One region of the Flammeovirga sp. MY04 genome, then DNA from elsewhere that is predicted to be linked to it. Evidence: riboswitches for the same ligand, from Rfam matches in the RefSeq annotation. Region 1 holds a riboswitch; each other region holds the start of a gene.
The links. Region 1 has a riboswitch for S-adenosylmethionine ahead of metX (homoserine O-acetyltransferase MetX). Riboswitches for the same ligand answer to the same signal wherever they lie in the genome.
Positions count from the first base shown of each region.

Region 2: linked by a shared signal. The riboswitch ahead of MY04_RS23730 (hypothetical protein) and the one ahead of metX (homoserine O-acetyltransferase MetX) in region 1 are both predicted to bind S-adenosylmethionine.
Region 3: linked by a shared signal. The riboswitch ahead of metH (methionine synthase) and the one ahead of metX (homoserine O-acetyltransferase MetX) in region 1 are both predicted to bind S-adenosylmethionine.
Region 4: linked by a shared signal. The riboswitch ahead of MY04_RS08970 (hypothetical protein) and the one ahead of metX (homoserine O-acetyltransferase MetX) in region 1 are both predicted to bind S-adenosylmethionine.

Region 1 is NZ_CP003560.2:2,092,125-2,098,306, forward strand. Features, by position in the region: gene MY04_RS08420 (TonB-dependent receptor) at 1-1,433, shown strand, start outside; SAM riboswitch class I at 1,557-1,663, shown strand; gene metX (homoserine O-acetyltransferase MetX) at 1,787-2,827, shown strand; gene MY04_RS08430 (hypothetical protein) at 2,905-3,087, shown strand; gene MY04_RS08435 (CheR family methyltransferase) at 3,195-4,022, shown strand; gene MY04_RS08440 (chemotaxis protein CheB) at 4,030-4,638, shown strand; gene MY04_RS08445 (GAF domain-containing protein) at 4,691-5,734, shown strand; gene MY04_RS08450 (PAS domain S-box protein) at 5,807-6,182, shown strand, end outside.
Region 2 is NZ_CP003561.2:960,283-966,464, reverse strand. Features, by position in the region: gene MY04_RS23750 (hypothetical protein) at 1-384, shown strand, start outside; gene MY04_RS23745 (STAS/SEC14 domain-containing protein) at 447-878, shown strand; gene MY04_RS23740 (hypothetical protein) at 924-1,358, shown strand; gene MY04_RS23735 (hypothetical protein) at 1,374-1,541, opposite strand; gene MY04_RS23730 (hypothetical protein) at 1,562-1,816, opposite strand; SAM-I-IV-variant riboswitch at 1,874-1,966, opposite strand; gene MY04_RS23725 (lipopolysaccharide biosynthesis protein) at 2,004-3,338, opposite strand; gene MY04_RS23720 (hypothetical protein) at 3,597-6,182, shown strand, end outside.
Region 3 is NZ_CP003560.2:903,929-910,110, forward strand. Features, by position in the region: gene MY04_RS03570 (RagB/SusD family nutrient uptake outer membrane protein) at 1-717, opposite strand, end outside; gene MY04_RS03575 (SusC/RagA family TonB-linked outer membrane protein) at 747-3,674, opposite strand; SAM riboswitch class I at 4,234-4,342, shown strand; gene metH (methionine synthase) at 4,443-6,182, shown strand, end outside.
Region 4 is NZ_CP003560.2:2,216,120-2,222,301, reverse strand. Features, by position in the region: gene MY04_RS08980 (PhnA domain-containing protein) at 745-1,320, opposite strand; gene MY04_RS08975 (cytochrome-c peroxidase) at 1,505-2,623, opposite strand; SAM-I-IV-variant riboswitch at 2,801-2,894, shown strand; gene MY04_RS08970 (hypothetical protein) at 2,947-3,159, shown strand; gene MY04_RS08965 (GAF domain-containing protein) at 3,151-4,047, opposite strand; gene MY04_RS08960 (FtsW/RodA/SpoVE family cell cycle protein) at 4,353-5,546, opposite strand; gene murD (UDP-N-acetylmuramoyl-L-alanine--D-glutamate ligase) at 5,554-6,182, opposite strand, start outside.

The DNA.
Region 1 (6,182 bases):
CTGGCGAACCAACAGATGAAGATTACGAGCAAAACGTTTATACTTTAAATAATTTACCTGAACAAAATCAGTGGAATTATACTATCGGGGCGAAATATGAACATTTTAGAGACAACTCAACATTTACGTTTGTAGCTTCTCGAAATATGTTAACCAACAATCAGTTCAAACATCCTGGCAACGATAGAAATCAAGCAAAAATTTACGATTACAACTCTACCGAAGCAGAAAATAAATTTAGATTAGAGGGTGTAACGTTCACAAATAATGGATTCACATTCTCATACGGTGTGAATTATGAATACGCTACATATACCAATAAAACTTTCCAGACTTTATATGATTATGATGACGATCAGTTAAAGACCATTACTTTTGATAGTAATCTTCCTTTAAATAAATGGGGAGCGTTTGGTACAGTTTCAAAGAAATTAGCAAGTGATAAAGTCACATTATCATTAGGAGCAAGAGTAGACGCGAATGATTACTCAGATACTATGGGTAATTTATTAGATCAGTTCTCTCCTAGATTTTCAGCTTCATATCAGTTCACTCCAAGATGGAGTTTAAACTTCAATACAGGTATCTATTATCAGTTACCGACTTATACCACGCTTGGATATAAAGAAGATGGCAAATTTGTCAACAAAGAAAATGACTTAACCTATATCCGAAACAAACAATTAGTGGGTGGTTTAGAATATAAAATCCCTGAAAAGAACTTGAAATTCACTGTTGAAGGATTCCAAAAATTATACGATCAATATCCATACTCAATTAATAACCAAATCTCTTTGGCCAATTTAGGTGCTGATTTTGGTGTAATTGGTTCTGAAGCAGTAACAAGTACTTCTTTGGGTAGATCTAGAGGTGTTGAATTCTTGGCTCAGCAAAAATTCTACAAAGGATTCTATGGTATCTTAGCTTATACTTATGTACAGTCAGAGTTTACCAATGCAGATCCAAATGTATACGCACCTTCTTCTTGGGATAGTAGAAACATTGTATCCTTAACTGGTGGTAAAAAACTAAAAAGAAATTGGGAGATCGGAGCTAGATGGTTATACTCTGGAGGTACTCCTTATACTCCATACGATGTTGACGCATCTATGGACAGACAAGTTTGGGATGCAGAGCGTAGAGGAGTTAGAGATTACTCACAGATCAATACGTTACGTTTAGATGCACAACATCAATTAGATGTTAGAGTTGACAAACATTACTATTTCAATAAGTGGAGTATCAATTTCTTCTTGGATATCCAAAACATTTATAATTATAAGTCGAAAGGTCAGCCAATATTGACTACAGAAATTGATCAAATGGGTAATCCTGTAGTAGATCCTAACGACCCAAGCAAATACGTTCCTAAGTTTATTGAAACAACGAACGGTTTATTACAACCTTCAATCGGAATCATTGTAGAATTATAATATTTCAAAAAAAACAATCATTTTCCCTTACTTCTCGTAAATAAAGAGGTAAGGGTTTGTTTTTTTCTAAATTCTACATTTATTTTGAAATCGCATACCATTTACATCTTCTAAAGACGTAAGTGTTTATAAAGAAGAGGCAAGAGACTAGGCTCAAAGACCCTCTAGCAACCATCATAAATAATGAAAAGGTGCTACATCCTAGCCTAAATTTTTAGGAACTATAAGCAAATATCGGAACGTGATGAAGATGCCTTCTGTACTACTTATCCAATCTTTGTATCCTTGATTTAGGCTTTATTTGAAGTCTTTTTTTGTGTCTCATTTATTTCATTCGTAATCAAGAGCAATAAATGCAACAGCATTATTATACATACAAAGAAAAATTTGATCTGGAATTTGGGGAAAGTTTAGAAGGGTTCACCCTTTCATATTACACCTACGGTCAGTTAAACCAAGACAAAAGCAATGTCATTTGGGTATGTCATGCCCTTACTGGTAATGCCGATGTTTTTGACTGGTGGAATGGACTTTTTGGAGAAGACGCTATCTTCAACCCCAAGGATCACTTTATTATATGTGTAAATGTTTTAGGATCATGTTATGGTTCTACAGGACCTACATCTATAAACCCTAAAACCAAAGAACCTTTTTATGATTCATTTCCTAACATTTCGATTAGAGACATTGTCAACTCTTTAAATATCTTAAGAGATCATTTGGACATTAAATCTATTAATACCTTAATCGGAGGGTCTTTAGGAGGGCAACAAGCTTTAGAATGGGCAGTGATGCATCCCAAAATGATGGAAAACCTTATTATATGTGCAACAAACTCTAAACATTCTGCTTGGGGTATTGCATTTAATGAAGCACAAAGGATGTCAATTGAAGCTGATCCTACTTGGGGAGACAAAAGTGATAACGCCGGAGTTAATGGTTTAAAGGCTGCTAGAGCTATTGCTATGTTATCTTATAGAAACTATAGCACTTATGAAGAAACTCAATCTGAAAAAGACGTAAATAAAGTAGATAATTACAGAGCATCTACTTATCAGCAATATCAAGGTGATAAATTAACTAAAAGATTTAACGCTTATTCTTATTGGACTTTATCTAAAACAATGGACAGTCATCATTTAGGTAGAAACCGTAAATCTTTAGAAGAAGCACTTCAGAGTATACAGGCATACACTCAGGTAATTGGCATTACTAGTGATGTCTTATTCCCTGTATCTGAGCAACGTTTTATTACGCAACATATTCCAAATGTCACCTATGAAGAAATCACTTCTCTTTATGGTCATGATGGATTTTTGGTGGAGACTTATAAAATTGCTGCGGCAATCAGAGCTTTTTTCAAACAAAAAAATAAAAAAAGAGTAGTCTTATAATTTTAGGCACACATTTTGATTTTGCATTGGCGTATATCCGTTTGGATAATGTATGTCTATAATGAACATCAAATAACATGAAAAATATTACTAAAAGACTCTTATCCGCAAGTGCATTATTATTGTTAGGAGTTTTCGCTTTTTCTTGCTCTAACAAATACGGCAATGCATCATCTTCTTATTTCAAAAAAGAAAGAAAGAAATATGAAGTAATGGATCAACATGCAGACTGTCCTCAATTGGTAAAATCAAGAAGATAATTTCTTCAAAAAATCATATTTCAATCCTTTTTTCGTAACTTCATGAAAAAAGGATTTTTATTATTTCTACCAATTATAGATTTTTTAATCTTCTACTACCAATTATTATGCAACGTGAGATTGAAATTGCAGAGCTGCGAAGGCTTACCCAATATTTAGACGATAATTTTGATTATGATTTCAAAAATTACGCAATGTCTTCGTTTACTAGAAGAGTTCGCCGAGTTGTTGAGTTGTATAAATTTTCATCCGTAGATGCATTAATCAAAAGGTTTAAAGATAAACCTGAGTTTTTTCAAGAATTTGTTTCTGAGATTACTGTTAATGTAACAGAGATGTTTAGAGACCCTACTTTTTGGATTTCCTTAAGAGACGAAATCATTCCTGAGGTCTTAAATGAACATGATAAAATAAGTATTTGGCACGCAGGGTGTTCTTCTGGTGAAGAGGTTATTTCTATGTGCATACTACTAAAAGAAGCAAACGCTCTTGATAAAGCTACTATTATTGCAACAGACATTGATAAGTCTATAATTCAGAGAGCAAAAAAAGCAGCTATTAGTGCAAAGAATATGGAATTGAATCAATCCAATTACGAGCGCTATGGTGGTAAGGCTGCATTATTAGATTATTTTATTGAAAGAGATGGGTTTTATTATGTAAACCCTGACTTATTGGATAGAGTATCGTTTAGAGTACAGGATTTAGTCAAAGGTAATCCTTTCTCTAAATTCGATTTAATTCTTTGTAGAAATGTTATGATTTACTTTAATCAAACACTTCAAAACGAAGTACTGAAAAAGCTTCATAACAGTTTATTCAAATATGGCAATCTAGCAATAGGATCTAAAGAGTCACTTATATGGTGTGATATTGCCAATAAATTTGTCGTTGTAAACAACGAGGAGAAAATTTACAAAAAAATAAAAGAATAATTCCTCTATGCTATTCAATGTAGATAAATCCGTTTTTGAGAAAACCTACAAGGGTATCGTTATAGGGGGCTCTGCTGGTAGCTTTAAGCCAATCACCCAATTATTGGCCGACTTACCAAAAGATTTTCCAATTCCTATATTTTTATGCTTACATAGATTAAAACATGTAAGACACGGATTTATTGAAGCATTATCTATCCGCAGTAAAAAACAGATTATTGAACCACAGGATAAAGAAACTATCCGACCAGGGATGGTATATTTAGCCCCTGCGAACTACCATATGTGTATAGAATTAGGAAATTCTATTTCTCTTTCTACTGAGGGATTGATCAATAATTCTAGACCATCTATAGATCTGACTTTTCATACAGCGGCCTACACATTTAAAGAAAAAATGATAGGTATTTTGTACTCTGGAGCAAACAAAGATGGAGCAGAGGGCATGAAATCTGTCAAAGACAAAGGTGGTTATACAATAATTCAAGATCCTGATGAAAGTCTTATGGCGACAATGCCTCAATCGGCACAAGCTATAACAGACATCGATTTATGCCTTGAATCAGAAAAAATTAAAAATTTTCTACTACGTTTATACAAGGCTCAGCAAAAATAAACGTTAGTAAATAAAATCTTGTGTAATATTTTCAAGCAACCTTCTTAGCATTTTGAAAACAACGCAGAAAAAAACAAATATTCGAAGAAAAGGGTCGAGATCAGATATCCGACGATATGGCATTATCATTAGTGGTATTTTAGCAGTTCTATTTACAGCTATAATATTTCTAGAAATGAGGTTTCCAAATATCTTATCACTAGTAGGAATTTTGGACACGAAGCAATTCAATAGAGAAACCTATTTACTTTCTATTCGATTCCTCGATCTTACTTTTATATCTGCTTGTATATACTTTATCTTTGACAAATCTAAACCTTTCAATATTTATTTAGGTATCGTTTTCTTATTCATGTGTATTTATTCCATTTGGGATATTCATGAGCTACCGAATTTAATATTAACGAGCTTAGAAATTACTGATGATAAAATCATTGGTCAAATAAGAGAAGTTGCTAATCCAACATATTATACATTAGGCTTTACATTTGCCATTTTATTCTTTTTCTTATTCCGTTTGATTTCAGACTTGATGAAAGATCCTGAAGATCAGATCATCTACGTTCCTAAGTATTACAACAAGGAAAATCAAGAAAGTGAAGAAGAAAGAAAAGATGCTATCCAAGAACGCTCTCAACTTATTCGCAATAATATTCATGCAGCTATTGTAGATAGTAATGATGCAGCTGATAAAGATCAAAAGTTACTAAATGCTATTTGTAAAGAATTTAATGTAAGCACTGGTATTTATTATAAACTAAAAGAAATTGAAGGCGAATCAATATTAGAATATGCAAGAGGGTTTGCATTCTTTCTTCCTGATAACGATAAACTATCCTATCAATTAGGAGAAGGTCTACCTGGACAAGTTGCCAAAACCAAATCATCTATCATTACTAATAATGTTCCTGAAAAATACATTAATGTTGTATCAGGTTTAGGAGATGCTTCTCCTCAATCGTTAATGATCTCCCCTATTATTGACTCAGAACATGACTTAGTGGGTGTTGTTGAATTAGCATCTTTCAAGAGTTTTTCACCTGATGACAGAGAGATTCTTGACAAAGTAACCATATGGTTCACAGAAGATAATTAATAAGAAAAGCAGAAAATCTATTTATATATGTTCTTTCAAGATTTAAAGATACGTACTAAGATCACGATAATTATGCTTATGGTTGTTACCATTACAGTAGCAATTATCAGTTTTCTTTCTTATATACAAACAGAAGATTCCGTAGAAAGGCGTTACTCTGAAACTTTTGATGTTATCAGTACATTAAAATCTGAACAAATTGATCAGAAGTTTAAATTACTCGAGCAAAACCTAAAGTATATATCTAAATCTGCTCTGATTGTTTCTTCTACGACTAAATTAAAGTACTTATTCAAAACTAAATCAAGTGCATATAAGGATTCCACTTATTACGCTATAAAAAGAACGTTAGATAACGATTTATTCCCAAAACAAATCGTTAACGGATACTCTAATATTATTATTTCTGATGATAGAGGTAGTGTTTTATATACCAGTTATACTTTCC
Region 2 (6,182 bases), on a different replicon from region 1:
TTCCCACTTGTAAAAATCGTTTGTAAAAAAGAACAACCTAATCTAAAAGATGTAATTGAATACAAAAACTTAAAAAATAAGGTATTCAAGGAAATCAATGAAGCATTTATAGTCCTTAGCGATGTGTCCAAAATCAAATGGATGGACTCAGAAGCAAGAATAGAATATGGTAAATGCCTCAAAGAAAGTGATGAGAAATATCTTCATCTCTTTAAAACAGCATATGTTGTAGTTCCCAATATAGTGGTGAATATCATGTTAAAAGGTATCAACCTTGTTGCAAAACCAAGATTTCGTCAAGTAATATGTTCTAGCTATGATGAAGCATACAAAAAAGCAAAATCAGAATTAAAATTTATGATCGATTATCAGAGGGTATCTTAAAATAACCTTACCATTACACATCACTACCCAACTACTAATATTTTACAAGAAACCTAACTATTATGAATAAAATTTACACATGTAATGCTGCAGTAATAGATGTTACTGACTTTCCAATTGTGACAATGACATGTTTATCTGAAAACCCAACTCATCAAGATATTATTGAATTTAAAGCACTAAAAGAAAAAGTTTTTGACAAGTTTGATACACCTTTTGTAGTTATTGATGATTCAAGTAATATCAAATGGATTAGTTCCTCAGCCAGAGCAGAGTATGGACGTTTACTTAATGAACATGATAAAAGATATCAGAACTTATTGAGAGCTTATTTTATTGTAGCACCTAATAAGCTTTTGAAAGTGATTTTAAATACAATAAATAAGATATTTAAAAGAGAAATAAGACAATACGTTTACGATGATATTGACATGGCAAGAAGCTTTGCAGAATTAGATAGTGAAGTAATCAAATCAATATCAAATGTTTCTTGATTACAATTAAATTCATTCTCTATTTACTACCCAAACAAAAATAGAATGTACCCTCTAGATTACCTTTGCAACAAATTAAGTGACGAAACATTTAAAATAGAATATCCATTTGATGATCATGTAATAATTACATTCAGGAAAGAAACATTGAATAAAAAAGATGTAGAACATTTTTTTAAAGTAGTTCATATCATTTTAGAAAACATTCAAAAACCTACAACTTTTATATATGATGTTTCTAAAGTAAAAATGATGCTAACAGATCTCCGTATGAGTTTTGCTAATAAAGTAAAAGTTATTTTGGACAACTATTCACATCTTGTAGCTTCTTATATAGTGATTATTAATAACCCTGTCACTAAGTTATTATTATATGGTATTAACCTTATTATTGGATCAGATACCAAACAAAAAGTAATGACAAATAGGGAGGAGGTTATCCGATATATAAAAAATAAAAGTGTCACCCAATTCATATAGGGTGACACCTGTTAATCAGATTGATCTAGCATTCCTTACATCATTTAAGGCATCTAACATCTTTTTGTTATGATGAGATACCTCTTTAGTTGATGTAGTCCTAATTAATTCCAATAATGATTGATCATTTAATGATGAAAAATGATCCACGAAATAGATATAAATGTCTTCTTGTAAATTCATGATGATATAATTTTGAAATACTAAATAAAATTCAATTCTCCATTTAATAAATGGATAGGCTTTTTAAGAGATAATTTACCACTTTTAAATACAGTGGATAAACCTTTAAAGTCTCTATTATGGAACTCTGTGTTCAAGGCATTTAAAAAAATACCTCGAGAACTATTCCACTGAAAGTTACCGACTTCAAGATTAAACTGATGTATCAGTTCATCATCAGATAGCTGCCCTAAAAGAGAAGCGTCAACAAGTTCATTTTCATTGAATAATGTCATAAATGTAAATTTAGAGTGAAACAAAATTTTACAATGACATCAAGAATTTAATAAGAATAGGGGGAATGTTTTTGTCGTTCCGACCTCATCTATTTTGCCACCGTGGTATTTACTCGGTTGGCATCCATCTAAGGATTCTTGATGATGATACAAAGTAAAAGACAAAAAATGTATAATTCAAATTTTTCTAAGAAGTTTTTTTGAATTTAAGGTGATAGAGTTGTTTTGCTCTTCTAAAATAGATCAGATATAGCTTTGGTGTCCTTAACATCAATAATATGATATTGATCCTTTCGTATTTCTGGTAATAATTGTAGATAATAAAGAATCCTATTATTTCTGTAACTAATAATGGAAGTACTGTTCCTAGTTCTCCAAAGAATTTGACAAAGAAGTAAGAGCTAAAAATTAAAATACAGCTATTAATTACCACAACATTGGTTGAATATTGAGGTTTACCAATTGCATTAGTATAACTTCCGAAAAATGCTCCTAATGGCGAAAACTGAGCGGACATTATCAAAATAACTAATAGGTGGAAAGATTCTCCATAACCTTCTCCATGTAGAATACCTAAAAGAGGTTTAATGACAATAAGAAAAGCAATAGAGATAGGAACAATCAAAGTATACACTCTTTTAATTGTTTTTGTAAATTCAAGCTTAAAATGCCTAAGGTTACCTTGCTCAAATAGTAAGACAATTTTAGGGTAAAATATGAGCTGAATCGCATTACTAAGCGATAAAATTAACACCAAATATCGTTGAGCAACACCCAAAAGTGCTGTTACTTCCAAAGACAAAATACCAGCTGATATAAATAAAGTCATCCTAGAAGCAAGTGTACCAAATATCGCTTTTAACGTGCCTTGTTTGGCATAATGCATAATGTGTTTGAACGTTTTCTTATTAAATTTACTTATAACTATTTTGAAGGTTGGAATTGAACTTAAACCAATAAGAAAACTAACAAAATAAAGGCCACTCAAATAGATAATTAAATTACTTAATTCTACAGGGTAATTACTGAAATAGAAGAAAGCAGTGAAAAGCATTAAAAGAGTAGTGAAATTAATCATTACTGCTTTATATAATTCACCACGACTTTTATGAATATTTTCAATCCATTTTAAACAATTATTACTAATGGAATACAATGGATAAAATAACAATAATGCGGAGACTTCTGGGAAGAAATCATAATACCCAATCGCAAAAATTACCGCTCCAATTAAGGATTCTATAAGTAATAGAGCGTATAAAACCGTTTTATAAGTAGAATGTGCTGTTTCATCTTCTTTTCCAGATGAAAATTTCACTAAAGCAACATAAAGTACCCCTTCTCTAATATTGATCGACAAATTAAAGACAGCAAAAAATATGAACCAACGTCCTACATCTTCAGCCGAATAGACTTGTGTGACAAATAGGAGTAGTGAATAATTATATAATAATTCACTAAAGGTTAATGATAATGAGGATATAAAAGGTTTTTCCTTAAAAAGGGCAATGAACCTTTTCATGAAGCAAAGTTAATGGGTTAATAAGTATTTCAATTTAATTGATTATGAATAATATATATAATTATTAGTTGCAACTTGCAACCATAAATCATATTATGTTTTATTCTTTATAGAAATACTTAGAATAATGTTCTTGGATAGGGGAGATTTTCTAGATGGTAATTGCTTTCATAATTATAATCTCATTTATTATTTTAAAGGTGAACTATAACAATTAAATTTACTCAACACATTTATCTTATATCAACTACATCTATAATGAGCTACCTCAAACTTTATCTATTATTCTTAATCACTTTCAGCTTTGGTGCAAAAGCCCAAAATAATTCAGCAATTGTAAATGATGTGCTTATATCCATAAGTAATAATATCATTTGGATAAGTGATAATATACATTCTGATGTACGTGGTGTCTCAATGATTAATGGTAAAGAAGTGGTCTTCCTTCCACATAGAAATTATGTTGCGAAAATATATGAGACCGATAAACATCTAATTACCGTAAATGATTTTGTGCGTTTTTGGGATAAGGAAGATTATTCATTACAAGATTCTATAGCTCTAGATAATTTTTATCTAAATGCTCAAATACCCAAAGAAAATACACTAACAAATATTACCCTCAGTAGTTTACAATTAGTTGACCTCAAGACTAAAAACATAAAGAAAATCTCACTTCCTAATCATGAATTAACCAATGCAAAAGTAAAAATAAATTCGTCCGGGAGAATCTTTTTCATTAAACCAAATAGTGTATTAGAATTGATAAATGAAAAAGTAACGGAAATCTATAAGTCAAAAGAATTCATTAAGGGTAGTATCATAAATGATCAGGGAATACATTTATTATTATCACCTGAATTGTTTAGAACAGATATAAAAACATCCATAAAAATTATCAGTTTTGAGGGGAAGGAATTAAGCCACATTTATATAGATGACATTCCACATCTAAAAATTGGTCTAGGTGAGTTGAACTCTTACAATCCAAGTAATACACCATACTTTAATATGTTCGGTTCGTCATACTTGCTTCAAACTACAAGTGGATTAGTAGCTTTATCAAATTCATGGAAACAGTATTTAATCTCAGGTTTTTATGATTTACCCTATGCCAACGTCAATTATAAAAACTTTAATGGACAATTTGTAAGAACAGATGGAGGTAAGGTTACTGTTTTTGACCTATGGGGAAGTATTTTATATCAAGAAAATATTGAAAGTTTATATTCCTCATTCAACATAACTAATCAAGATAAAATGAGTTTACTCAACACCCTTTATTTAATAGGTGTTGATGGGGAGAGGACCAATAAACAAGAATTTACCTGGAATAATTATATACTTCCTGTCAATGTCTCAAATAAGGATAACTTCCTTACTTTCCATAAAAATGGAGAAGTTAATGTTTGGAACTATTCTAATTTTAATAAAGAATATAAATGGGAAATTTCTGGGAATAAAAGACCTTTATTCGCCACATTTCAAATTGATAAAACCCACATTCTTACTCTATTTCCAGACTCTAAGAAAATTGTAGTTTATGATCTAAACGGAAAAATTATCAATCAACAAAACTATGATATTGAAGATTTTATTACTGCAATTAGCTCTACAAATGAGGGTATTTATATTGGGACATCGAGTGGGGATGTACATCAACTGGATGATAAATTAAAAATAATATCATCTCATAAAGATGTTTTTGGAGAAGCTGTTTCATCTATTACATTTCTAGAAAAATCAAAAGAGTTAATTCTAGGATCAAGAGGTCGTTTAATTCGTTGCCCTTTAAGTATTGGAAAAATCTCTCCAGAACAAGTTACAAAAGTACATAATGGATATATCACAGATTTAAGTACACAGCATTTTAGTGGACACGACTTTTTATTAACAAATTCTTTCTTTGATAATTCTTGCTTCTTATGGGATTTAAAAACTAAAAGCTTAGTAAAGTCTTATAAACAAGAAAAAAATATACAATATGCCCAATTAATTGATAGCTTGAATGTACCAATGAATGTCGATAGTATTGGTTTTACTTTTGATAGTAACCTTGACCTTGTAAAAAAATTAAAAAGTGATAAACCAGAAGTTTATTTACAAGCTTCGGTTACCTCCCCAATTCGTAAAATTTCATTTAGTAAGGACCAAAACTTAATCTTAGTACTTTCTCAGAATATTGTTTACATTCTTGATGTAAAAACCAGAAAGGTGATTACACAAATTGAAGTCACAGATGATAACATTAATGATGCTATTTTAGATGATAACTCTAGGGAAGTGATTATCACACAAGGAGATAATTTAAAATCCTACGACATTGCTTCAGGTAAAATAATAAGAGAAATAAAATTTGATCATGTTGGTAATTTTAGTGTTCATCGTTTAAGAAAAGTTCCTGCTACTCCTTTTATACTTGGTATAAATACACATGGGTGGACAAATCCTTTCGTCATTCATGAAAACTCTGGGAAGGTAATCACCCGTTACGGTATCCCACTAGATGGAAATCGTATATATGACATTCAGTTTTCCAAATCCGGTCAGTTTATGGCTGTATATACCAATAAAGAAGTGGTTGTCTATAAAGATTATCTTACGAATAAACCAATTAAAGTATTTAAATACGATCGTAAATCAGAGGTTTCATATACCACAATGAATATAGTCCATATAGATGAAGATCAAAACCTTTTAATGTTTGTCGCAAAGGTAGAAGGGCGTACATGTACTTTGATTTATGATTATATAGAACAAAAACTGATTAAAAACATTAAATACAACTACTTAGCAGATATCGTAGGAAATTCTATAGTCTATGGACATATGGATGGTATAAAA
Region 3 (6,182 bases), 1.2 Mb from region 1:
CTTGTCTAATTGAGCAGTAGTTGGAGCAACAACAGTTGAACCATCTTGTAAATAGACACCAGCATTTAAATAAATCTTCGCCAATAAACCATAAGCTGCACCTTGGCCCACTCTAGCATATGCAGGTGAAGCAGGTAAAATATCTTTTACAGCTTCTAATTCATCAATGATAAATTGAGTCAGTTCAGGACGAGAAGATGCTGGAGTATCACCATCGTGCTTTGATACCAAAACTAATGGTACATTACCAAACATATCCATTAAAACGAAGTAATAATAAGCTCTAAGGAAACGTACTTCTGCTTTAGTTGATTTAATATCATCCGTTTCATTAAAAGATTCTAAAGTTTCTAATAAACCATTCGCTCTAGCAATACCAGTGTAAGGAGCATTCCATAAACCAGGTAAGTGAGGATGAGTAGCATCCCAAGTATGTGCATTTAATTGCAGCCATTTTCCACCATCATACCAGTCACCACCTCTTGTAGGAACAAGCGTTTCATCAGAGGAAACTTGATTAAAACCCCAATAGTTTTCATGATGATAGAAACTTCTAAGTGAAGCATAAATCGGTGCTACGGCAGTGGCTAAATTCTCAGGATTTTGGAAATACTCATCCGTCACTGAGCTATGAAGATCTTCGTCAAGGTTAGTACAAGCTGAAGCTCCGATTAGTGAAGCCATTGCAAAAAGCTTGATCCATTTATTTTTTGTCATGATTGTTTCGTTTTAGTAAAAAGAGAGGATTAAAATTCAACTGATAAACCGCCTATGAATGTTCTGGCAGCAGGGTAGTTGTTATAGTCAATGCCAATTGGAGGAACTTGAGTACCTCCCGCAGGAGCATTAACTTCTGGGTCGTAACCAGAGTAGTTTGTGATGACAAATAGATTTTGTCCTGAAACATATAGTCTCAAGTTTTTCACAAATTTCACTTCGTTCATATCGAAAGTATAACCGAATGTTAGGTTTGATAATCTCAAGAATGAAGCATCCTCAATAAATTTAGAATTGTATTTTGTCGCTCTGATTCCTTCATTTACAGCATTTTTCATCACATTATAAGTAGATTGATCGCTGTAGATATCATTAGTAGAAGAGAATTCAAGTGCTGTGTTATTAAATACTTGATGTCCGAACGCACCATTAAAGAAGAAATTAAAATCAAACTTACCGAACGTCATAGAGTTATTGATACCTAAAGTCCATTTTGGTAGTGCTTGTCCTAATACATGAAGATCATCTGATTCAATCGCATTACCACTTTCATCAAGTCCTTCGTATCTTTTGCCATAAAAAGTACCGTAAGGAAGTCCTTTTTGAATAACTTGGGCAAATTGACCTACCTGACCACGACCACCAACAGCGCCCGTTAGTATTTGATCATAATCGCCAATATTTAATACCTCATTTTTGTTGTGAGCGGCAACAATTCCGGTTTGCCAAGTGAAATTATCTTTAGCTACGTTGACTGTATTTATTGATAGTTCGATGCCTTGGTTCTTTAATTCACCCACATTTTGTAAGAATACATCAACAGGTGCAGGTTGAGCCGCTTGAAGCTCTAACAATAAATCTTTTGTATGCTTTTGATATACATCGATAGTACCAAATACTTTACCTTCGAATAATTCATAATCTAAACCAATGTTGATTTGAGAAGTTTCTTCCCATTTCAAATCAGGGTTAGCGTAATTGTTATACGTTACACCCGATCCGATACCTACTGCACTGAACGATTTACCACCATCTAAAGTAGGAAGTGAACGGTAGTTACCAATTTCTTGAGAACCAGTAATACCCCAACCTGCACGAAGTTTTAAGTCACTAAACACTGTGCTTGTTGATAAGAAGTCCTCTTCTGAAATTCTCCACGCACCAGAAACTGAAGGGAATACACCCCACTTATTATTTGCACCGAATCTTGAAGACCCGTCAACTCTTAATGTACCAGTAAAGACATATTTATCTTTAAAACTCACATTCGCTCTACCAATCCAAGAAATCAGTTTGTTAGATTCTTTGTTTGAATCTGGAATAACAAGTCCACTAGCTGCATTAAGGTTATATTCTGCAATATTATCTACTTGGAATCCTGTAGCATTTATGGCATTGTACTCCGATCCAAATGCTTGATAAGTATAACCAGCAAGTGCATTCAATTTAGTATCACCAAATGTTTTAGTATAGTTTAAAGTACCTTCAAAAAGCATGTTATGAAGGAAATTATTACGAACATCTGCATTACCATTGCCTTTACCAACCCATTCAATAGTACCAGGTAAATAAGCATTTCTTTTTGCTGAAGTTAAATCACCACCAACATTTAATTTGCCTTTTAATCCAGGGATTAATTCAGCTTCTATAAAAGCATTACCTAAAACTCTTTGCGTGTTGGTAAAATCTCTAACATTCGTAGCCATGATATAAGGGTTCTTCTCCAATTGGTTTGCTGAAGAATAGTCTTGTGGAAGGAGTGGAGACATACGGATCATGTTATTGATGACACCACCATCTAAGGCACCGCCAACGCCGTATGGAAGATTGTTGTTTTTAGTGAATGAACCCATCATGTTGGCACCAAGCGTTACTTTATCGGATAACTTTTGAGTGATGTTCATACGGGCACCGATTCTTTCCATACCCGAATTAATCATAATACCTTCTTGGTTAAGATAATTGACAGAGAATCTATACTGAGTTGTTTTTGTTCCTCCAGAAACACCCAAATTATGGTTTTGAGTCACTGCTTGTTGTGTCATTACTTCTTGCCAATCCGTATTTGCTCCTAAATCTAGAGGAGTAGTCCCTTCGGCAGCAGTAGCTGCACGGTATTCGTCAGCAGTTAAAATGCCCAATTTTTTAGAAATAGTCGATACTCCAAAGTAAGCATCATAGTTTACTTTAGCAGTACCTTCTTTACCTTTCTTAGTGGTAATGATGATGACACCATTTGCACCTCTAGCTCCATAAATAGCTGTTGCAGAAGCATCTTTTAAGATATCAAATGACTCAATATCTGCAGGGTTGATAGTGGCCAATGGATTTTTTCTAGCAGAATTTGAATATACACCAGAAGTACCTGGGTCTGATGCAGTATTATCAATTGGAAAGCCATCAATAACGTATAAAGGCTCATTGGATGCAGTTAATGATGTACCACCACGAACACGAATGTTGACACCTGCACCTGGCTCCCCAGAAGATGGAGTCATCTGAACACCAGCAATTTTACCTTGAATCAATTGATCAGGAGAGGACATCACACCTTGGTTAAAATCTTCTGCCTTAACAGAAGACATGGCGCCTGTCACATCTTTTTTCTCCATCTGACCATAACCGACTACAACTACTTCCGAAAGTTGTTTAGCATCTTCTTTTAGAATGATAGAGAATTTAGTTTTATTTCCGATTTCAACTACTTGTTCAAAAAATCCGATATAACTAAATGATAGCGTTTTGGCTGATTCTGAAACAAGAATAGAAAAGTTTCCTTCAAAATCAGTAGTTGTACCTTTTGATGTTCCTGTGACAATCACGTTTACACCAGGTAAAGGAGTTTTGTTTTCATCGAGAATTGTCCCGGTTAGTTTTCTTTCTTGAGCATACAATGTGGACGTGAATGCTATGGTCATCAATAGCATTAGACTGAAGAAACGTAATAATTTTTTCATTAGTTAAATGTAGTTTTAAATGGACATGTAACGGACATGTGCAAAAAAAATGGGCATGTTTGTCATTTCATCAAACATGACTGTAATAGAGAATTTCTAGCTAGATAACTTTTAGACAATACGTAATAGCAGTAAATTATAATTCATTTCAAGTTTTGCGCAGTAGATAGCTATGTTTTTGTCTTTTACAATTCTAAGCCTTAATCTATAGAATTACAAATTGTTGTAAGTCAGTTCTTTTGTCTAAAAGTGGACTATTGTTGTACTATTTTTGGATTTCTGTTTTTTAAAGTTTCGGAATGTTGCGATACATGTTGCGCAATCGGTTGTCATTTACGGATAACGTGATTTTATTTTTCTGTACGAAAGGTTTCGAAACAGATTGCGCAACCCATTTCTAAATTTATAAAGTGTATCAAATACTCTTATGTTTATTGGATAAATTGAACATTTAAAAAAATTGAAAAAAATTAAGTATTCGTATTAAAATTGATGACGAAAAGGCGATTTCATTCAATAAAATATGGTCTTTTCTTCATTTTGTATTTAATTTGCACTGTGCTTATCACGAATGACATAAGAGATCGGGCTCGTAGATGTCATGGCAACCGTTGCGCCCAGCTACAGGTGCCAAATCCCGCCTCGGAGGTGTCCGAGAAAGATGAGCTATAGCATTCAATCAGGAATGGAAGTCTCAACAGTAACTTTTAAGCACGTTTTTAACTCTTCAATTGGAGAGGATGTGAAACGTAACTTTTAAAATATCAGATGTCGAAAAAACTCAGAGAGTTAGCAAAAGAGCGTGTGCTCATACTAGATGGTGCGATGGGTACCATGATTCAAAAGCATAAATTAGGTGAAGAGGATTACAGAGGTGAACGATTTAAAGATCACCCATGTGATGTGAAAGGGAACAATGATATGCTTTCTATCACTCAGCCGGATATTATTCGTGATATTCACAAACAATATTTCAAAGCAGGAGCTGATATCGTTGAGACGAATACATTTAGTGGTACGACGATCGCTATGGCCGATTATCAAATGGAGCCGGATGTGTATGAGTTGAACTACGCCTCTGCAAAATTGGCAAAAGAAGCAGCTGCTGAGTACACTGAATTGGAACCTCTCAAACCTCGTTTTGTAGCGGGAGCTGTAGGACCAACAAACAGAACGGCATCTATTTCTCCAGATGTAAACGATCCAGGTTATAGAGCGGTTACTTTTGATGATCTTGTTGAAGCTTATTATTTACAGGTACAAGGTCTAGCAGAAGGTGGAGCGGATACAATCTTAATCGAGACAGTATTTGATACACTAAACTGTAAGGCGGCTTTATTTGCTGCAGATAAATATTTTACTGATGTTGAAGAAGGCAAGGTAGTTTCCGCAGCTCCAAAAGGGAGAGAAACTGAATTTCCTAACTTATATAAAGGTGAACGTTTACCATTGATGGTATCTGGCACGATTACAGATGCATCGGGTAGAACGCTATCCGGACAAGTAGTAGAAGCATTCTGGAACTCTATCAGACATGCGGATCTATTTAGTGTTGGGTTGAACTGTGCATTAGGCGCAGATTTACTTCGTCCATACATTCAAGAATTATCTCGTGTTGCTGATACCAACGTTTCAGCCTATCCAAATGCGGGTCTTCCTAACGAATTTGGTGAGTACGATCAGACATCAGAAGAGATGAGTAAAATCTTAGAATCTTTTGATGGATTAGTGAATATTATTGGTGGATGTTGTGGTACAACACCTGACCATATTAATGGAATTGCGGAGACCTTCAGCAAAGCTAAGGTAAGAGAAATTCCAACTCAAGCACCTTACCAAAGATTAAGTGGTTTAGAACCTGTAACGATCAAGCCGGAAAGTATTTTTGTTAACGTGGGTGAGAGAGCCAACGTAACAGGTTCTGCTAAATTCCGTCGTTTGATTGAAAATGGTGATTTTGAAGCTGCTATCGAAATTGCAAGACACCAAGTAGAAGGTGGTGCTCAAGTAATTGATGTCAATATGGATGAAGGGATGTTGGACTCTAAGGAATGTATGACGCGTTTCTTAAATCTAATCGCTTCTGAACCAGATATTGCCAAGCTTCCGATTATGGTGGATTCATCAAAATGGGAAATTATTGAAGCAGGTCTGAAAACATTGCAAGGTAAAGGTATTGTCAACTCTATCTCTTTGAAAGAAGGAGAAGAGGACTTTATTTATAAAGCAACAACCATCAAAAAATATGGTGCTGCGGCAGTTGTCATGGCATTTGATGAAGATGGTCAAGCAGATAACTTCGAGAGAAGAAAAGAAATCTGTTCAAGATCATATGATATTCTAGTCAATAAAGTAGGTTTTGCACCTCAAGACATCATTTTTGATCCGAATATCTTGGCAGTGGCCACTGGTATCGAAGAGCACAACAACTATGCAGTTGATTTCTTTAAAGCCACAAAATGGATCAAAGAGAACTTACCACATGCGATGGTAAGTGGCGGTGTTTCC
Region 4 (6,182 bases), 120 kb from region 1:
TTTGTAGTACAATTTAAAAAAATAAAACCTATCCTCCATAGAGAATAGGTTTATCTTTCTACTGTGTTTTGATTTAGGACATAAATGTCCCTAAAATTTAAGGTTTTTAAAGTCCCCAAATAAAATTTATATGGGTTCTTCTACCGTATAAAGCAACAAATAATATTTTTATTGATGATAATGGGGGTAAAGTACGTGGACACTTTAGTGCCCACGTTTAAGGTAAATATATAATATTATGTTAGTAGATGGGGTAGAAAAAAGGGAGTCACTATACGCCCACTAAACGTGGTTTAATATTTTTTTTTGCTTTAAAAAATTATTGTTTCTATAGCGACTTAGTTATTAATAGTTAGTTAAAATAAGGTAGGTTTTAGTAGTTAGTAATTGTTTCGGTTATGGTATTAGTAACGAGAGTTTGAATAAATAGTTACAAATATTTGTAAATAGTTAATTTGAATGAACTAAAGAAGCTATGTTTTAGAGATAATATGTTAATAACCACTTGATTTTGGAGAAAATTCATTGACAAAAATTGTACTATTTCTAGAATTACTTATTCATAAAAAGAGAATTGTAACTATTTCAAGTATCTATATAAATAATTGAAGTTTGTTGGATATTTTTTGAACAAACTTCTACAACAATTCAAATACAGAAAAAAAGAGAGCGATTATACCGAAATATAAACGCTCTCATTGTTTGTATATCTTCGTCAAATTATATGAAGACGATAGAATACTATTATTTTTTTACGAATTTTGTTAAAATAACAATATGTTGTCCATTCACACGACCTTCGATATGTTCCGGGTTGTCGTGTACCAGAGATATATTTCGAACCGCAGTTCCTCTCTTAGCTGTAAAATTCGCTCCTTTAACTACTAAATCTTTTACTAGAACAACAGAATCACCATTTTCTAAAATTGCTCCATTTGCATCTCTATGGATTACTTTATCTTCATCATCTACACCCTCTCCAGTTGCTTCTGCCCATTTCAATGTTTCTTCATCAAGGTAAAGCATATCTAGAAGGTCTTGTGGCCATCCTTCAGATTTTAAACGTTGCAACATTCTCCAAGCCAATACCTGAACCGCAGGATTTTCATTCCACATACTATCATTTAGACATCTCCAATGGTTTGCATCCATTTTAGATTTATCAAGAATTTGATCTTGACAATGCTGACATAAATTAGCATGGTCTTCAATATCTTTAGAAGATTTTGGTTCTACTAAAAAAGGGGAAACATTTTCTTCTGAAGCACATAATTCACATACTCCGTTACTTCTTTTCTGTAAATCTCTTTCTAAACTCATTGGTATAATTGATAATGTGGAAATATTAATGACAGATCGAAACTTTAAAATTCAATATCATTGTTGAACTTAAGTTATCAGCTCACTTAAAAAGAGAAAATCATTTCCTTATTTAAGTGATACATAACAAAAATGCAGAATTTTATATCAAATTGTACTTTTTGTAAACGATTATTTAGATGGATTATTCGTTAATAAAAGGATCTGAGAAAGCTGGGTTGGTTAAGAAATCCTCATCAGTAAGCATATTTAAAAATGTGAGGATAGCTTTTTTCTCTTTTTCTGTTAAATGCAATTTTACGGGATCACCAGGAAAAATAGGTTCATTGCTCCCTTCTCTAATTAGGGCATCTAAAGTTTTACTATCCTTTACATGTTCATTATAATGCTCTAAAACTTCTTCAAGTGTATTGAATCTGCCATCATGCATATACGGTGCAGTAACAGCTATATTTCTTAAACTCGGTGCCTTAAATTTTCCTTTATCAAACTCAGACCCTGTTACATCAGAAAGGCCCTCTTTTAAATTATCATCGTCATCCAAACCATTATTATGGAACCCTCTAAACCCTTTAAAGTCACCTGAGGTTAGAATATTTAAATGACAATCACCACAATTTCCACCTCTTAGGTTTATACTTGGTTCTGGATGAGTAAAGAACAATTGAATACCTAATAACTCTTCTTCGGTAGGAATGTAACTTCCTTTTAAGTACTGATCGTATTTAGAATTACTTGAAATTAAAGTACGTTCGAATTGAGCAATTGCTTTGCCAATATTTTCTTCAGTAATGACTCCGCTGCCAAAAGCTTTCTCAAAAATCGGAGGATATTTAGGGTCTGATTGTAAACGCTCAACTACTTCATCCAAAGTCATGTCCATCTCTAGCACATTTTCGATAGGGCCTAAAGCTTGATCTTCTAAACTACCAGACCTTCCGTCCCAGAAAAATTTTCCTTGCCACATAGCATTCACAATAGCCATACTACTAAATTCACCTACACGACCATGAATACCTTCGGCTAAAGCTTTTCCATCTGTAAATGATAAGGATTGTTGATGACATGTTCCACAAGAAGTAGAATGATCTCTGGAAAGTTGTGTATCGTAAAATAGCATTCGACCCAATTCCACGCCTTTTGTAGTGGTTGGGTTGTTTTCTGGTAATACAAAATTTCTTCCAAAATGTGAAGGCAACTCTAGGGGATAAGGTTGATTATTTTCATCATCAATAGTTGGATTTTCACAGCATGAAAAAAGAATTGATAAGAATAAGGGTACTATGTAAAGATTAAGTTTCATGTTATTTAGAATACTTTAAGTTAGGTAATCAGTGTTGAAATAAAAAGGAGACTTAAAGTTTATTATTTTTTTGTGAGGGAGTAGTGTCTTAAATCATCAACTTTAAAAAAAATGAAATGTTTTTGTTAATCAAGTTTAATGATTTGGAATTAAAGAATTATCATTTTAATCTTGCACAATAATCATCAAGAACCTTTAGGTACCAACCGAGCAAAGTAGCCACGGTGGTAAAAATGATGTGGTCGATTTCTAGACAAAAAAACTAAATCACCTCCCTTATTTCTTGATGTTCGTTGAATTTTATAACACTATAATTTAAAATTATGGCAAGTAAAGAACCGTTTCAATTAACATTAAAAGAGTGCTATCAAGTACTAAGCAATCAATTTGTATCGACTTCAGAAGAAGTAAAATACAGAAACCTAACTATGTTACAAGCCGAAAAATTGATGGGGTTAAGAGGTCGATCTGATCATTCTTTACCAAAACTTTATGGAAACTCATTATTAGAAAGAATTAAATCAGAATTAGAGTAATTTTATTTTAGCTTTCTTGGTATATCTTTCTGAGACATCTTGAGCAATGATCTGAATTTGATTTTGCTTCCTAAGATTAATGACACGCATATTTAGGTATAGAATCTTATTGTTTTTTATCATTCGAACAATAGCACTTTCTGTAAAGCCAGAGCGTTGTGCATCTTCCATTAATTTGAAAAACAAATGATGGTCTTGATGCATAATCATTTGAAGGATTTGATTCTTCTTACAACCAAAACATTCATTCCACATAATGTTAGAGAGTACAATTGTACCATTTTCATCTATGGTAGACATGATATCGTAAATGGTTTTATCGCAAAAAAATCTTGATGGAGGGGTTAGGTCAAAAGCTTTCATCATATCTACTTTTTCTATTTGTTGAAGCATAACATGATAGATCGCAGTTGAACATAAATTGATAGATCGCAATAGGTTTTTTGAATATCCTTCTCTCTTATCACATAAACCAATTAATCCAATTTGTTGGTTTTGATGAAATATAGGGATTAATAAAAATGAGAACCAGCTTGCTTGTGTTCTGTACTTATCTTCATCATAACTAAAAAAGGGGAGTTGTTTACCATGAGCCAATTTCAAATACTTTACTGCTATTGAGGAAGTATTTAAAGGGCCATTACCAAGCATCGGTATATTATTTTGAAATGAGGTACATTCTATCAAGTTGGAGTAATTGAGTTTTTCCAAGTCTTGATCAATCAAACCTATAAATCCATAAGTTGAACTTGTAATTTTACATAGTTCATGTATAGTTTGATGAAGAATTTCTAATTCACCTTTTATGTTATTTTTTAATTGATCGATAATGCACTCTCTTAAACCATATAAATGGTCTTTTATAGTAGTAGTCGTATTGAGGGTCATGTGAAGTGTAATTACAAATAAAAAAGATATCAGGTTTAACGGGAAAGTATCAGAACAACACTCAATATATCTCTTTAAGTTTCTTGTCTCCTAATTCGTGATGTGAGTTATCGATTAAAAACTACGTACCATTTGATCTATCTTTTGATATGTGGTTTATATAAACAAGTAGTGAATGGTATTGATCCAATTTTATACTTGACTTATAGTAATAAAAAAACGACAATCTGATGCATTTATCAAATTGTCGTTGTGGAATGTATATTTTAATTACAACAAGTAATTGATGTAAGATTATATTAAACTTAATTCATTCTAACGTTTTTAGGACGATTAATACCATCATATCCTTTACGCTTTTTGGATCTCTCGGTTCTTTTTAATCTGATTTCTTCAGAATCTTCTTGTGTAGATTTACTCACACTTAGAATAATACCTATGGTCATACCTGTAAACAATAAAGAGGTACCACCCATACTTACTAATGGTAAAGGTAAACCAGTTAATGGAAGCAATCCTGTGACCACGCCCATATGTACAAATGCCTGGAGTATTAAACTAAAGGTAAGACCAGCTGCCAATAAACCACCAAATGCTTTTTGACTAGTAGCGACAATTGCCATTCCCCGGTAAAGTAGGGTAATGTAAAGTCCTATAATTACTAAAGCCCCAATTAAACCATATTCTTCTACCACAATGGCAAAAACAAAATCAGAATAAGAGTGAGGTAGGAAGTTTCTTTGAGTACTTTCTCCAATACCTTTACCTGAAATTCCACCAGTTGAAATTGCGATATAAGATTGTTCTGCCTGATAAGGTATTTCAGTTTCACTCATAAAAGAAGATAAACGAGAAACTGCAGTACCACCTCTTTGACCAAATTGGTAAACAAACAAGGCCGCAAGGCAACCAATCGCTATCAACATAAATAAGTATTTAACGGGAACACGCCCGATAAATAACTGAAGCATAATAGTGAGGAATAACAAAGAGGCTGTAGAGATATCAGAAACACCTATTAATCCACAAATTATACCTGTCCATACTAATAGAGGGACAATTGCTTTATTAAATTCTCCAATATCTCTTTGTCTTTTCCAAAGCATGGAAGCCATATTGGCGATTAGTGCAAGCCTTGCTAAATCAGAAGGCTGAAAAGTAAAATTGATAAAAGGGATTTCGATCCAACGAGAAGCACTGTTTATTTCCGATCCAAAGAACCAAGTAAATAACAGTAATGGGATTGATAGTAAAAGTGCATATCTTGATAATCTAGAATAGTAAATATAATCTATTTTATGACAAACGTAAGCACCAATGATACCAACAATGACAAGGGTAGAATGACGTAATAAGTAATGCTCATTATCACCACCTGCTTGCATATAGGCTAAAGACCCGGTAGCACTGTAAACAATCAATATCGAAAACATCGATAATGTGATCATTACACCCCATATGATACGGTCTCCCTCTAATCTATTTAATAGCTTTTCCATGCATTATTTATAATTTCTGAACGGCCTCAATAAAATGATCCCCTCTATCCATGTAATTCTTAAATAGGTCGAAACTTGCACAAGCAGGAGATAATAAAACTACCTCTCCAGTATCTGCAGCATTTGTTGCTAGCGATATTGCTTCTTCCATACTTTGGGTTTCAATCATTACTTTTTGATCTCCAAAAGCAGCCAATAATTTACTATTATCAGTTCCTAAACATATAATAGATTTCACTCTTCTTTCGACTGCATCGTGTAACATACTGTAATCATTGCCTTTATCAGTACCACCTGCAATCCAAACAATAGGCGTATCAAAAGATTGTAACGCAAAGAATGCGGCTTCTACATTTGTAGCCTTGGAATCATTGATATATTTAATATGATTGACTTCTTTGACAAATTGCAATCGGTGAGGTTCTCCAACAAAAGATGGTAATGCATCTTGAATATCTTCAGGAGAAACTCCAGCAGATAGTGCAGCTAGAATTGCAGCACTCATGTTCCATTCGTTATGTGGCCCCTTTAGAGGTAAATGATTAAAGGAATAACTATCTCCTTTAAATGGAATAGTTAATTTTCCTTGTTCAAAGAATGTGTGATCAAAACCGATGGCCCAAGGCTTTATATTTC